Variovorax paradoxus B4: one gene and its partner. The protein of the gene in region 1 binds, or shares a complex with, the protein of each later gene. Links are inferred from orthologs where the notes say so. Each region holds a gene or a part of one and is shown in the gene's direction. Other genes may lie near its edges. The genes, in order: VAPA_RS21595 and dapF.

Region 1 (6,968 bases):
CCGAAGCGCAGGTTGGTTTGCATGTGGAACAGCTTGGCCGGGTCGCTGTCGCCGATCACGCGGGTCCAGAACGGCATGACCTGCATGTAGCCACGCGCACCTGCGCTGGACACCGCGAACTTGCGGAAGTTGCTCTCGACCTGGACCAGCCCCAGCACCAGGCTCACGTCCAGGCCCGAGCGCTTGCTCTCGTACCAGACGGTCTGCAGGAATTCCTTGCGCGTGGGCCAGTCGGCGATCTTCTTCTTGAGGCGTTCGCTCATTTCGCCCAGCCAGCGCAGGTAGATCAGGCGGGCCTCTGTGTTCGAGAACTCGGGCACCGGCGGCGCCTTGTTGTGCACGGCCGAACTCAGCGCGGTGCGCACCGAGTCGATCAGCGGTTCCTCGATCTGCGCGCCGGCGAGGGCGACCCGCGGCAGCGACAGCACCGTCAGGGCGCCCGCCGCCGCGGCGCCGCCCACTAGGCACCGGCGTCGCGAGAGGCCGCCCTCCAGGCTCATTTCGCGAGCTTGCCGGTGATGAATTCGGCGATGCCGGCCGTAGGCACCTTGGTGGCCGCCGTGTCGCGGCGATGCTGGTACTCGAGCTGGCCTTCCTTCAAGCCACGGTCCGAAATGACCACGCGGTGCGGCACGCCGATCAGCTCCCAGTCGGCGAACATCGCGCCCGGGCGCTCGCCGCGATCGTCGAGCAGCACGTCGACGCCGGCCACGAGCAGTTGCTCGTAGAGCGCCTCGGCCGCCACCTTGACCTCGGCGCTGCGGTCCATGCCGATCGGGCAGACCACCACCGTGAACGGCGCCAGGGCGTCCGGCCAGATGATGCCGCGCTCGTCGTGGTTCTGCTCGATGGCGGCGGCCGGCAGGCGCGTGATGCCGATGCCGTAGCAGCCCATCTCGAGGAACTGCGGCTTGCCGGCTTCGTCGAGGTAGGTTGCGTTCATGTCCTTGCTGTACTTGGTGCCGAGCACGAACACGTGGCCCACCTCGATGCCGCGCTCGATCGCGAGCACGCCCTTGCCGTCGGGCGAGGCATCGCCCGCCACCACGTTGCGCAGGTCGGCCACCAGCTCGGGCTCGGGCAGGTCGCGGCCCCAGTTGACGCCGGTCATGTGGAAGTCGATCTCGTTGGCGCCGGTGATCCAGTCGGCCATGACCACCACCTCGCGGTCGGCCACGAGCCTGACGGGCTTCTTCAGGTTCAGCGGGCCGAGGTAGCCGGGCTTGCAGCCGAAGTGGTCGTCGATCTCGGCCAACGTTGCGAAGCGGAAGCCCTGGTCCAGGCCCGGCACCTTGCCGACCTTGATCTCGTTCATGTCGTGGTCGCCGCGCAAGAGCAGCAGCCAGACCTGCGAACCCTTCAGGTTGCCGGCCTCGTCGACGATGTCCGTTGCCAGCACCAGCGACTTGACGGTGGTCGAGAGCGGCACGCCGAGCAGTTCCGCCACGTCGGCGCAAGTGCTCTTGCCGGGGGTGGGCGTCTTTTCGAGCGGCTTGGCCGCCGCGGGGCGCGGGCCGGCCGGAGCGAGCGCCTCGGCCTTCTCCATGTTGGCCGCGTAGTCGCTGCCGGGACAGTAGACGATGGCGTCTTCGCCGGTGGCCGCAATCACCTGGAACTCTTCGCTCAGGTCGCCGCCGATGGCGCCGCTGTCGGCCGCCACGGCACGGTAGCGCAGGCCGAAGCGGTCGAAGATGCGGCGGTAGGCATCGGCCATGACTTGGTAGCTGGCCTTGGCCGCGCCCAGGTCGCGGTCGAAGCTGTAGGCGTCCTTCATGATGAATTCGCGCCCGCGCATCAGGCCGAAGCGCGGACGGCGCTCGTCGCGGAACTTGGTCTGGATCTGGTAGAAATTCTTCGGCAGCTGCTTGTAGCTGCGAATTTCCTGGCGCGCGATGTCGGTCACCACCTCTTCGCTGGTGGGCTGGACCACGAAGTCGCGGTCGTGCCGGTCCTTGATGCGCAGCAGCTCGGGGCCCATCTTGTCGAAGCGGCCGGTCTCCTGCCAGAACTCGGCCGGCTGCACCACGGGCATCGTGAGCTCGACCGCGCCGGCGCGGTTCATTTCCTCGCGCACGATCGCCTCGACCTTGCGGATCACGCGCAGCCCCATCGGCATGTAGGTGTAGATGCCCGTGCCGAGCTTCTTGATCATGCCCGCGCGCATCATGAGCCGATGGCTCGCGACCTCGGCGTCAGCGGGCGCTTCCTTGAGGGTGGAGACAAAAAATCGGGAAGCTTTCATCGGGATCGCGCTGGTGGATTCAAAAATCGTGGGGAAGACGGATGCCGGCGGAGAGACCTCCGGGAACCCGCGGGCCTCGAACTGGCCGCTTGCCGTGTGCAACCCGGCATGCATAATCGACTCAGTTCAAAAATTGGGGTTTGATTATGCTCGACCGGGACGGCTTCAGGCCCAACGTCGGCATCATCCTGCTCAACCAGAGAAACCAGGTTTTCTGGGGCAAACGCATACGCACGCATTCCTGGCAGTTTCCGCAAGGCGGCATAGACCGCGGCGAAAGTCCCGAGCAAGCCATGTTCCGGGAACTGCACGAGGAAGTCGGGCTCCATCCGGAGCACGTGCGCATCGTGGCCCGTACCCGTGACTGGTTGCGCTACGAGGTGCCGGATCGGTTCATTCGCCGTGACGCACGGGGCCACTACAAGGGCCAGAAGCAAATCTGGTATTTGCTGCAATTGATCGGTCACGACTGGGATCTGAACCTGCGCGCGACCGACCACCCCGAATTCGACGCCTGGCGATGGCACGACTACTGGGTGCCGCTCGATGTGGTCGTCGAATTCAAACGCGGCGTCTACGAGATGGCACTGACCGAGCTTGCTCGCTACCTGCCACGGCAGGATTTCCGCAACCGCTTCCTGCGCAGCAACGTGCGCGCCCGCGAATTCGAGCGCCACACGCCGGATGGCGGCGCGCCCGCGGGGCTGGACCTGCCGCCTGGTGGCAGTTTCGACCCGCATCCCGACATTACTTCTGCGAGCGATGACCCTTCCCCTCCTCCCCACAACAAAGCGCCCTTCTTTCCGTCGCAACGCTGAGGGCGCCCTGCTCGTCGTGTGCCTGGCCCTGCTTGCCGGATGCGCATCCGGCACGCACGACACGGACAACCCCGACTGGGCGCAGGCCGGCATGCAGCCGGCGCCCAAGCGCTACGAGACCGACGCCGAATGGAAGGAAACCGAGGCCCCGCCCCCGCCCGCCTTCGACGAAAAGCGTCTCGAGCCGATCTCGATGCCGCCCTACATGAGCCTGAAGTTCGGCGTCGATCCGAAAACCATTGCCATCACCCGCGACGGCATCGTGCGCTACGTGGTGGTGGCACAGAACCGCAACGGCGGCGGCGTCAACGCGTTCTACGAAGGGGTGCGTTGCTCGACCGGGGAAATGAAGAGCTACGCCCGCTACAACAACGGCGCCTGGCAGGAAACGAAGACGCTGGAGTGGAAGCGCATCAGCGACCTGAACTCGCGCTACGCCATGGCGCTGTCGAGCCAGGCGCTGTGCCGCGGCAATGCGCCGCGCAATTCGGTCGGAGAGATGGTCCAGAACCTGCGCAACCCGGTTCGGGAAGTGCAGTAATGAACCGACGGGGCCCGGCGCCCCGCCTTCATCAGCCGCGCATCAGCACCATGTTGTCGCGGTGGACCATTTCCGGCTCCGCCACGTAACCCAGCAGGCGCTCGAATTCCGACGAGGGCTTGCGGCACAGCAGACGGGCCTCGACGCTCGAGTAATTGGCAAGGCCGCGAGCGAGTTCCACGCCATCGATGTCGCGCACGGCGATCACGTCGCCGCGCGAAAACTCTCCCGAGACGCCGGTCATGCCGATCGGCAGCAGGCTCTTGCCCTCGGCGCGCACCTTGGCCGCCGCGCCGGCATCGACGGTGACCGCGCCGCGCAACTGCAGGTGATCGGCCATCCAGCGCTTGCGCGCCTGGTGCTTGGCCGTCTGCGCCACCAGCAGCGTGCCGATGGATTCGCCGCGCGTCAGGCGCAGCAGGGCGTCGGGCTCGCGGCCCCAGGCGATCACGGTGGAGGCGCCCGAGCCGGCGGCGCGCTTGGCCGCAAGGATCTTGGTGATCATGCCGCCGCGCCCGAGGCTGGAGCCCGCCCCGCCCGCCATCGCTTCGAGGGCCGGGTCGCCGGCCGCCGCCTCGTGCACGAACTTCGCGTCCGGATCCTTGCGCGGGTCGGCCGTGTAGAGGCCCTTCTGGTCCGTCAGGATGACCAGCGCGTCGGCTTCGACCAGGTTGGCCACGAGCGCGCCCAGCGTGTCGTTGTCGCCGAACTTGATCTCGTCGTTGACGACGGTGTCGTTCTCGTTGATGACCGGCACCACGCCCAGCCCGAGCAGCGTGACGAGGGTCGAGCGCGCATTGAGATAACGCTCGCGGTCGGCCAGGTCGGCATGGGTGAGCAGCACCTGGGCGCTGCCGATCTGGTTCTCGCGCAGCTTGGTCTCGTACATCTGAGCCAGGCCCATCTGCCCGACGGCCGCTGCGGCCTGGAGTTCATGCACCTCGTGCGGCCGCGTACGCCAGCCGAGGCGCTTCATGCCTTCGGCAATGGCGCCGCTCGACACCATCACGACCTCGCGGCCGCCCTGCACCAGCACCGCCAACTGCCGGCACCATTCGCCGATGGCAGCCTCGTCGAGACCGCGCCCCTCGTTGGTCACGAGGCTGGAGCCCACCTTGACGACGATACGGCGGGCATCCCGCAAGGCAGTGGATCCGGAGTTCGAGGTCATTGGAGGGCGTAGCGGTCGTGAATGCAGCGTGTTGGTGGGCGGTCAGGAGGAGGAAGAGGAAGGCTCGGGCGGCAGCTCGACAAAGCGCGGATCGACCTCGACCGGCACGTGTTCCGCCGCATGCTGCGCCTTGACCTGCTGGTACACGGCCTGCACCAGATGCTCGCAGCCTTCGCGCGTGAGCGCGGAGATCTCGAACACCGGGCCCTTGAAGCGCAGGCGCTTGACGAAGTCCTTCACGCGCGCGGCGCGCTCGTCCACGGGCACCATGTCGAGCTTGTTCAGCACCAGCCAGCGCGGCTTTTCGTAGAGCGCGGCGTCGTACTTCTTCAGCTCGCCCACGATGGCCTTGGCCTGGGCGACCGGATCGACGGCGTCGTCGAACGGTGCCATGTCGATCACATGCAGCAGCAGCCGCGTGCGCTGCAGGTGGCGCAGGAAGAGGTGACCGAGGCCAGCGCCTTCGGACGCGCCTTCGATCAGGCCGGGCAGGTCGGCCACCACGAAGCTCTGCTCCGGGCCGACGCGCACCACGCCCAGGTTCGGGTGCAGCGTGGTGAAGGGGTAGTCGGCGATGCGCGGGCGCGCGTTCGAGATGGCGCTGATCAAGGTCGACTTGCCCGCATTCGGCATGCCGAGCAGGCCGACATCGGCGAGCACCTTCAGCTCGAGCTTGAGGCTCTTCTTCTCGCCGGGCCAGCCCGGTGTCTTCTGGCGCGGGGCGCGGTTGATGGCGCTCTTGAAGCGCATGTTGCCGAAGCCGCCGTCGCCGCCCTTGGCGATGGTGACGACCTCGCCTTCCTTCAGCATCTCGTACAGCACTTCACCGGTTTCGGCGTCGCTGATGATGGTGCCGACGGGCATCTTGAGGAGGATGTCGTCGCCCGCGGCGCCGAACATGTCGGAGCCCATGCCGTGCTCGCCGCGCCTGGCCTCGTGGCGGCGCGAGTAGCGGAAATCGACCAGGGTGTTGAGATTGGAATCGGCTACCGCGTAGACGTGGCCGCCGCGGCCGCCGTCGCCGCCATTGGGGCCGCCGAATTCCTTGTATTTTTCATGACGGAACGACACGCAGCCGTTGCCGCCATCGCCTGCGGCGATGTCGATGAAGGCTTCGTCGACGAACTTCATGGGGTATCCAGTGTACAAATGAAGAAGCCCCGGCAAAGCGGGGCTTCGAGCTGATCGAAGTGACTCGGGCTTATGCCGGGGTCACGTTGACCATGTGCTTGTTCAGTGCGCCCTTGACGCCGAACGACACGTGGCCGTCCACCAGTGCAAACAGCGTGTGGTCCTTGCCCACGCCGACGTTCACGCCGGGGTGGAACTGGGTGCCCCGCTGGCGCACGATGATCGAGCCTGCGCTGATCAGTTCGCCGCCGAAGGCCTTCACACCGAGCATCTTGGGCTTGGAATCGCGCCCGTTTCGCGTTGAGCCGCCGCCTTTTTTCTGTGCCATGGAATCTGCTCCTTAGCCGGCGATCGCGCCGATTTGCAGTTCGGTGAACTGCTGGCGATGGCCTTGACGTTTCTGATAGTGCTTGCGACGGCGCATCTTGAAGATGCCGACCTTGTCGTGCTTGCCGTGCGACAGTACCGTGACTGTCACCGTTGCGCCGGACACCAGGGGCGTACCGATCTTGATTTCGCTGCCGTTGCCGACTGCAAGAACCTGATCGATCACGATTTCCTGGCCTACATCCGCAGCAATCTGTTCTACTTTAATTTTTTCGCCGGAAGCAACGCGATACTGCTTGCCGCCGGTTTTTATGACCGCGTACATGTGAACCTCTTAAGGAATGAGCTCTACGGCGAATTCCGCAGAGCCCTAGATTCTAGCACGGTTTGCATGCGCTAACATGGTTCGAGCGGGAGGGCCGCCGGGAGGCCGCGCGCTCCTCCCTATAATCTGCGCCTTCCGGCCTTGTGCCGCTGTCACTTTCGCATTCAGACGCGCCGCGCGCAAACGCCTTGCCAGTTCACGCCGCCGATACCTCCCCCACCGCCACCGTGCTGGATTTGATCGCCGGCGACATGGTCGAAGTCGACCGTGTGATTGCGCAGCGCCTCGACACCGGCGTGCCCCTGGTCAGCCAGGTTTCGAAGTACATCATCTCCGCCGGCGGCAAACGCCTGCGCCCGGCGCTGCTGCTCCTCATGTCGGGCGCGCTCGGCTACACGGGCGAGCAGCGCTTC
Region 2 (7,101 bases), 3.6 Mb from region 1 along the record:
CGGGCCGCCGGGTGGCGGCCAACTCACGCTGGGCCCAGCCGGACGGTGTGCTGGAGCTCTACCAGCAGGGCAGCGAAGGCCCGCAGTGGTGGGTGGACTGGCCGGATCCGGTGCGCAAGCAACCCACCGGCAGCATCTTCTCGCGCTGCGACACCAACGACACCTGCCCGAAGGTGATCGAGCATTTCGGATCGGCCGAGGTGTACGCGCTGAAGCTGACGCCCGAGTGGATCGGCACGGCCGGCGACGCGGACATTCCGCTGCCGCGCAACGTTCGGCGCTACTACGTGCCGAGCAGCCACCACGGCGGCGGCGCGGGCGGCTTCACGCACATGCCTGCGGCCAGCGCCGGCCCGAGCTGCCCCGGCAACAATTTCGGCCGCGGCACGTTGGCAGCCAACCCGGTGCCGCACACCGAGATCACCAATGTGCTGCGCCTGGCCATGCGCGACTGGGTGCTGAACGGAACGCCGCCGCCGCCCAGCCGATGGCCCACGCTTGCGGCCAAGACGCTGGTCGACGCCAACAGGAAGGCGATGGGCTTTCCGAGCGGGGTGCCCGGCATCCCGGACTCGATCTTCCTGCCGGAGAACTTTGCGTTTCCGGTGTTCGACTACGACTGGGGCCCGCAATTCAATCACGCGGAAGCCTCCGGCGTGCCCACCAATGTGCCACCGTCCATCAAGAAGGTGATCCCGATGAAAGTGCCGAAGGTCGATGCCGACGGCAACGAGATCGGCGGCGTTCCCACGGTGCTCGTGATGGCGCCGTTGGGCACTTACCTGGGGTTCAATGTCACCGCTGGGGGTTTCCATCGAGGCCAGGTGTGCAACTATGTGGGCGGCTATGTGCCGTTCGCACGCACGCGTGCCGAGCGGATCGCGAGTGGCGACCCGCGCCTGTCGCTCGAGGAACGCTACGGCAGCCACGAGGGCTACGTCGCCGCAGCGCGAGCCGCCGCCGAGAAGGCGGCCGCCGAGGGCTTTCTTCTCCCCGCGGACCGCGACCGCCTTATCCGGCAGGCCTCGGAGAGTGCCGTGCTCCGCTGAACGCGGCCGTGCTCTCGATCATTTCCACCAGCGCGGCCGCCGGCGCAGAGAGCTCCGGGCGGCTGCGCATGGCCAGCAGCAGCACGCGTTCCATCTCGATGCCTTCGAGGCCAACCTGCACGAGGCCGAGGGCCTGGGCATAGAGAGCGGCAGCCGCGCGTGGCAGGATCGCCAGGCCGAGCCCGAACGAGACCATGCGGCACATCGAATCGAAGCTGCGCACCTGCACCCGTATGCGGGGCGTGCGCTTGACCGCGTCGGCCGCCGCCATCACCTTGCGCGTGAGCGATGCGCTTCGTGCCAGCGTGACCAGGTCATGGTCGAGCACGTCCGCGAGGCAGGCGTTCTGCCGGTTGTCCAGCGCGTGGCCTGCCGGCACCAGCAGCACCAGCTGGTCGACATTGCAGACGATGGTCTCCAGGCCCTCGTGCGGCACGTTGTCGCCAATGACGGCAAGCTCCGCCGTGCCTTTCAGCACGGCGCGAATGCCGTCTTCGCTCAAGGCATCTTCCATGTCGATCACCACGTGGGGATAGCGGCGGGCGTACTCGGCCAGCACGCTGGGCAGGAAGCCGCCGAAAGCGGAAGGGTTGGCGCACAGCCGCAGGTGGCCGGTGGCACCTGATTGAAGATCGTCGACGGCCTGCACGAGCTGTTCCAGGCGCGCGATCACCTCGATCGCATGCCGGTGCAAGGTCTGTCCCTCCGGCGTGGCGACCACGCCGCGCTGCCCGCGCTGGAGCAGCGCCATGCCGCAATGCTGTTCGAGATCGGTGATGCGCTTGCTTGCCGCCGGGAGCGAAACGCCGAATCGATCTGCGCCCGCGGTCAGGCTTCCTCCATCGACGACTGCGACGAAAAGGCGCAGGGAGATGAGATCGAAACGATTCAGATTGATCATGGCGGGTGGATTTGACCACCGCCGACGCTACGATCCATTGAAAGACGCAAGACAGACACCATGCCCATCCTCCATCAACCCGGTTTCATCTTTTCCCCGCCTGCGCGCGGCGTCGTGGCGGCCGCCCTGTGCGCGGCTTCGCTCTTCATGGCGGGCTGCGAGACAAAGCCCGAATTCCGTCCGCTCACCTCCGAGGTGCCGCCGCCGCCGACCTTCGTGACCGTGCCCAGCGAAGAAACCTGCCAGGCCGCGCAGGCGCGCTATGCACTCGGCCAGGCCCTCGATCCGCTGCTGCTGGAGCAGATGCGCACGCGCACCGGTTCCAGGTCCGCGCGCACCTCGGCCGTCGGCGCGCCGCTGCCGGTGCCGGCCGATCCGGGGCGGCTCAATGTCGACGTCGATCCGCAGGGCCGCATCACCGCCGCGCGCTGCGGCTGAAGGAAGTTATCAATAATTCCGCGATGACCACCCATCCGACCCCCACCATCGCGCTCGACTGCTACTACAGCCTTTCCTCGCCCTGGGCCTACCTGGGCGGCCCGCAGCTGCAGGACATCGTGCGGCGCCACCATGTGCGGCTCACGCTGAAGCCCTACGACTTCCAGGCCGTCGTGCCGCAGACCGGCGGCATTCCGCTGAAGACGCGGCCCGAACCGCGCCGCACCTACCACGCGCTCGAACTGGCGCGCTGGCGCGACTACCTCGGCATGCCGCTCAACCTGGAGCCCGCGTACTACCCGAAGGGCGCGCCGGTCGATCCGAACTGGAACAAGTACCCGGGCTGGATGGTGATTGCCGCGCAATTGCAGGGGCTCGATGCCCAGCCGCTCTCGCATGCGCTGCTGCGCGCGCTGTGGGCCGAGGAACGCGACACCTCCGAGGCCGAGGTGCGCATCGCGGTGGCCGAGGAAAACGGCTACGACGGCGCCTCGCTGCAGGCGCTGGAGCAGGCGGGCGAGACGCTGGCGGTCTACCGCGCCAACAGCGCCGACGCCGTCCAGGCCGGCGTGTTCGGCGCACCGACCTTCGTGCTGGACGGCGAGCGCTTCTGGGGCCAGGACCGGTTGGCCTTTCTCGACCGGGCGCTCGACAAGCGCCGCCAATCCTCGGGCGGATAATCGCCCGATGCGAATCCGCTTTACCAAGATGCAGGGTGCCGGCAACGATTTCGTCGTGCTGGACGAAACGCGCGGCACGCTGGGCCTCACGGCCGCGCAGTACCGCTTCCTGGCCGACCGCCATTTCGGCGTCGGCGCCGACCAGATCCTCACGGTGCGGCCCCCCTCCCAGGGGGCGGCCGAGGGCGTCGATTTCCAGTACGTGATCCACAACGCCGACGGTGGCGAGGTGGAGCAGTGCGGCAACGGCGCGCGCTGCTTCATGCGCTTCGTGCGCGAGCACCACCTGACCGACAAGGACACGGTGCGCGTCGAAACGCTGGCCGGCATCATCGAGCCGCGCATGAGCGAGGACGGGCGGGTCACGGTCGACATGGGGCCGCCCATCTTCGAGCCCGCGCGCGTGCCCTTCGATACCGCCGGCCTCGATCCGCAGCCCGACGGCTCCTGGCACACCTGGCACCTGGCCCTCGGCACGCATGCCGACTCGGCCATTGTTTCGCTCGCGGTGCTGTCGATGGGCAACCCGCATGCGGTACAGGTGGTCGACAACGTCGACACCGCGCCCGTGGCCCGGCAGGGCCCGCAGATCGAGCACCATCCGCGCTTTCCGCAGCGGGTGAATGCCGGCTTCATGCAGGTGGTCGACCGCACGCACGTCAAGCTGCGCGTGTTCGAGCGCGGCGCCGGCGAAACGCTGGCCTGCGGCACCGGCGCCTGCGCGGCGGTGGTGGCGGGCATCCGGCTCGGCCTGCTGGAGCGCCGGGTCGATGTGCAGACGCATGGCGGCGTGCTCACGATCGGCTGGGAAGGCGAGGGCCATCCGGTGCTCATGACCGGCCCGGCCACCACGGTTTTCGAGGGAGACATCGAGGTGCCCGAGCTGCCATGACCCACTTCAGAAACAACAAAGACGACGCCATGAACCCGATCACCGAAGACGACATCGCCAATTACCTGGCGAACACGCCCGACTTCTTCGAGCGGCACGCACAGCTGCTGGCGCAGGTGCAGCTCACCAGCCCGCACGGCAACCGCGCCGTGAGCCTGCAGGAGCGCCAGGCCGAGATGCTGCGCGAGAAGATCAAGGCGCTGGAGCATCGCCTGATGGACATGGTGCGCCACGGCACCGAGAACGTGGTCATCGCCGACCGCCTGCAGCGCTGGACCAGCGGCTTGCTGACCACGCGCGACCCGCGCAGCCTGCCGTACCGCATCGCGGTCGACCTGCAGTCGCTGTTCCTGGTGCCGCAGACCGCCATCAAGGTGTGGGACTGCGGTGCCGACTACCTCAACGAGGCCTATGCGCAGTGGGTAAGCGACGACGTGAAGGCGCTGGCCACCTCGCTGACCTCGCCCTACTGCGGGCTCAATTCGGGCTTCGAGGCGGCCAACTGGCTGCCCGAGCCGGCCGGCGCGATGTCGATCGCGCTGATCCCGCTGCGGCCCGATGCCGAGTCGCCGGCCTTCGGCCTGCTGGTGCTGGCCTCGCCGGACGCGCAGCGCTTCAACGCCGAAATGGGCACCGACTTTCTCGAACGCATCGCCGAACTGGCGTCGGGCGCGCTGTCGCGGCTGCGGCCTTGAGCGGGCGGCGCCGGTCCTGGCGGGCCGCGTGGCCCGTGCTGTGGACGGTGCTGCTGGCCGGACTGCTGGCCTACCTGGTCATTGCCGCCGTCATCTGGCGGCGCGCGGTCGAGGCGCTGGCCAATCCGCCGCAACGGCCGGCCGACGCCGCGCTGATCCTGGGCAACCGTGCCTTTCTCGATGGCAAGCCCAACCCATGCCTGACGGGCCGGGTCGATGCCGCCATCGCGCTGGCCAATGCGGGCCTCGCGAAGCAGCTCGTGCTGTCGGGCGGCGTCGACAAGGAAGACGGCCGCATCGAGGCCGAGGTGATGCAGCGGCATGCGCGGGCCCAGGGCTATGCAGGGCCGCTGCTGCTGGAGCCGGCATCGACTTCGACCCGCCTGAACCTCGCGATGTCGCGCCCGCTGCTGAAGGCGGCGGGCATCCACGGCGTGATCGTGGTGTCGGAGCCCTATCACCTGTGGCGCGTGGAGCGCCTCGCGCGGGCCAGCGGTTTCGACAAGGACTTCGACGTTCAGTACGCGGCTGCGAGCACGCGCTGCTGGCGCCGCTGGGGCATGGTTTTCAAGGGTGCGTTGCGCGAGCCTCTGGCTGTCGTGAACAATGCGTTCAATGGCTACCTCCACTGAGACGGCGGGGACCGGCTGGGTCGACAAGTACCTGGAGCACGTGCGCGTCGAGCGCCGGCTGGCGGCGCGCACGGTCGAGCTCTACGCCATCCATCTGCAGGCGCTCGCGGCCAATGCCGCGGAGGCCGGTCTTTCGCTCGACCGCGTGCAGACCGCGCACGTCCGGCGCTGGATGGCCCAGCTGCACGGCGCGGGGCGCGAGCCGCGCGGCATTGCGCTGGTGCTCTCGTGCTGGCGCAGTTTCTACCGCTGGCTCGGCAACGAGGGGCTGGTGGGCTTCAACCCCGTGAAGGACGTGCATGCGCCCAAGGCCGCGCGGCCGCTGCCCAAGGCGCTGGCGGTCGACGATGCGGTGCGGCTCGCCGAAATGTACGACCCCGAGGCCGACCCCTGGACCGAGGCGCGCGACAGCGCGATCGTCGAGGTGCTCTACGGCTGCGGCCTGCGCGTGAGCGAGCTCACCGGCCTCGATGCGCGCGCCAGCACCACGGCCCGCGGCTGGGTCGATCTCGATGCGCTGGAAGCCAACGTGCTCGGCAAGGGCAGCAAGCGGCGCATCGTGCCCATCGGCAGCAAGGCGGCCGAGGCGCTGCGCGACTGGTTCGCGGTGCGCGGCGATTGCGCGGCGCTGTCGACGGCCGCGCTGCGCGACCCGGCGGGCGCGGCGGCGCTTTTCATCAGCGCCAAGGGCGTGCGCATGTCCTCGCAGGCGGTGTGGAAGCTGCTGCGCGAGCGCAGCCTCAAGGCCGGCCTTGCGGCGCCGGTGCATCCGCACATGCTGCGGCATTCGTTCGCCAGCCATGTGCTGCAGTCGAGCAGCGACCTGCGCGCGGTGCAGGAACTGCTGGGCCACGCCAACATCGCCACCACGCAGGTCTATACGCGGCTGGACTTCCAGCATCTGGCCAAAGTGTATGACGCGGCACACCCGCGCGCGCAGGCGCGCCCCGAGGGCACGCGCGCGCAAGCACGCCCCGAAGGCGTGCGGGCCAAGCCAAAGAACGACAACAAGCAAACAAAATGAAAACCCTCCGCCTCAAGCCCGGCAAGGAGCGCTCGCTGCAGCGCCGCCATCCCTGGATCTTCGAATCCGCCATTGCACGCGGCGGTGCCGATTCGGGCGAGACGGTGCGCGTCGAATCCCACGACGGCGCCTTCCTGGCCTGGGCCGCCTTCAGCCCGGTTTCCAAGATTCGCGCGCGGGCCTGGAGCTTTGTCGAAACGCAGCGCATCGATGCCGCATTCCTGGCGTCGGTGTGCGCCCGCGCAGTGGCGGCCAGGGCGCTTTTCGACCTGCAGAGCGACGGGGTCCGGCTGATCCACGGCGAGGCCGACGGGCTGCCGGGCCTGATCGTCGACCGGTACGGCGACACGCTGGTGGCGCAGTTCCTGTCGGCCGGCGTCGAGCGCTGGAAGGCCGCGATTGCCGATGCGCTGCTCGCGGCGACCGGCCTGCACAAGCTCTACGAGCGCTCCGATGCCAGCGGCCGCGAACGCGAAGGCCTGAAGCCGGTCACCGGCTGGCTGCGCGGGGAGGGCGCCACCGAGATCACGATCCGCGAGCACGGCTGGAAGCTCTCGCTCGACATCGCCACCGGCCACAAGACCGGCTTCTACCTCGACCAGCGCGACAGCCGCCAGCGCTTTGCCGAACTGGCGCAGCATCGTCGCTTTCGGCGCGTGCTCAACTGCTTCTGCTACACCGGCGGCTTCACGGTGGCCGCGCTCGCGGGCCTGCGGGCGGCGGATGCGGTGGAGGGCGCCGAGCTGGTGTCGGTCGATTCATCGCAGCCGGCGCTCGAGCGGGCGCGGGC

What was found.
Region 2: the proteins of VAPA_RS21595 (region 1) and dapF are in contact, whole or in part, in a solved structure (PDB 5YGU), measured with the Escherichia coli proteins. The link is inferred for Variovorax paradoxus B4 from one-to-one orthologs.

The regions. Positions count from the first base shown.
Region 1 is NC_022247.1:4,626,896-4,633,863, forward strand. What follows is about bases 1,499-4,224. They hold VAPA_RS21595 (RNA pyrophosphohydrolase), read left to right. Parts: upstream 1,499-2,388; coding sequence 2,389-3,060; downstream 3,061-4,224. Other genes in these bases: VAPA_RS21590 (proline--tRNA ligase), read right to left, coding at 1,499-2,242; VAPA_RS21600 (CNP1-like family protein), read left to right, coding at 3,077-3,601; proB (glutamate 5-kinase), read right to left, coding at 3,633-4,224. In the rest of the region: VAPA_RS21585 (lytic transglycosylase domain-containing protein), read right to left, coding at 1-500; more of VAPA_RS21590, read right to left, coding at 497-1,498; more of proB, read right to left, coding at 4,225-4,772; Obg family GTPase CgtA, read right to left, coding at 4,815-5,903; rpmA (50S ribosomal protein L27), read right to left, coding at 5,974-6,231; rplU (50S ribosomal protein L21), read right to left, coding at 6,244-6,555; VAPA_RS21625 (polyprenyl synthetase family protein), read left to right, coding at 6,744-6,968. UniProt on the Escherichia coli protein: Master regulator of 5'-end-dependent mRNA decay.
Region 2 is NC_022247.1:1,047,068-1,054,168, forward strand. The notes cover bases 2,159-5,017. They hold dapF (diaminopimelate epimerase), read left to right. Parts: upstream 2,159-3,075; coding sequence 3,076-3,960; downstream 3,961-5,017. Other genes in these bases: VAPA_RS04700 (I78 family peptidase inhibitor), read left to right, coding at 2,159-2,388; VAPA_RS04705 (2-hydroxychromene-2-carboxylate isomerase), read left to right, coding at 2,412-3,068; VAPA_RS04715 (DUF484 family protein), read left to right, coding at 3,957-4,655; VAPA_RS04720 (YdcF family protein), read left to right, coding at 4,652-5,017. Also shown: VAPA_RS04690 (alpha/beta hydrolase domain-containing protein), read left to right, coding at 1-1,049; VAPA_RS04695 (LysR substrate-binding domain-containing protein), read right to left, coding at 1,012-1,698; more of VAPA_RS04700, read left to right, coding at 2,011-2,158; more of VAPA_RS04720, read left to right, coding at 5,018-5,287; VAPA_RS04725 (tyrosine recombinase XerC), read left to right, coding at 5,271-6,311; VAPA_RS04730 (class I SAM-dependent rRNA methyltransferase), read left to right, coding at 6,308-7,101. UniProt on the Escherichia coli protein: Involved in the succinylase branch of the L-lysine biosynthesis and in the biosynthesis of the pentapeptide incorporated in the peptidoglycan moiety. Catalyzes the stereoinversion of LL-2,6-diaminopimelate (L,L-DAP) to meso-diaminopimelate (meso-DAP).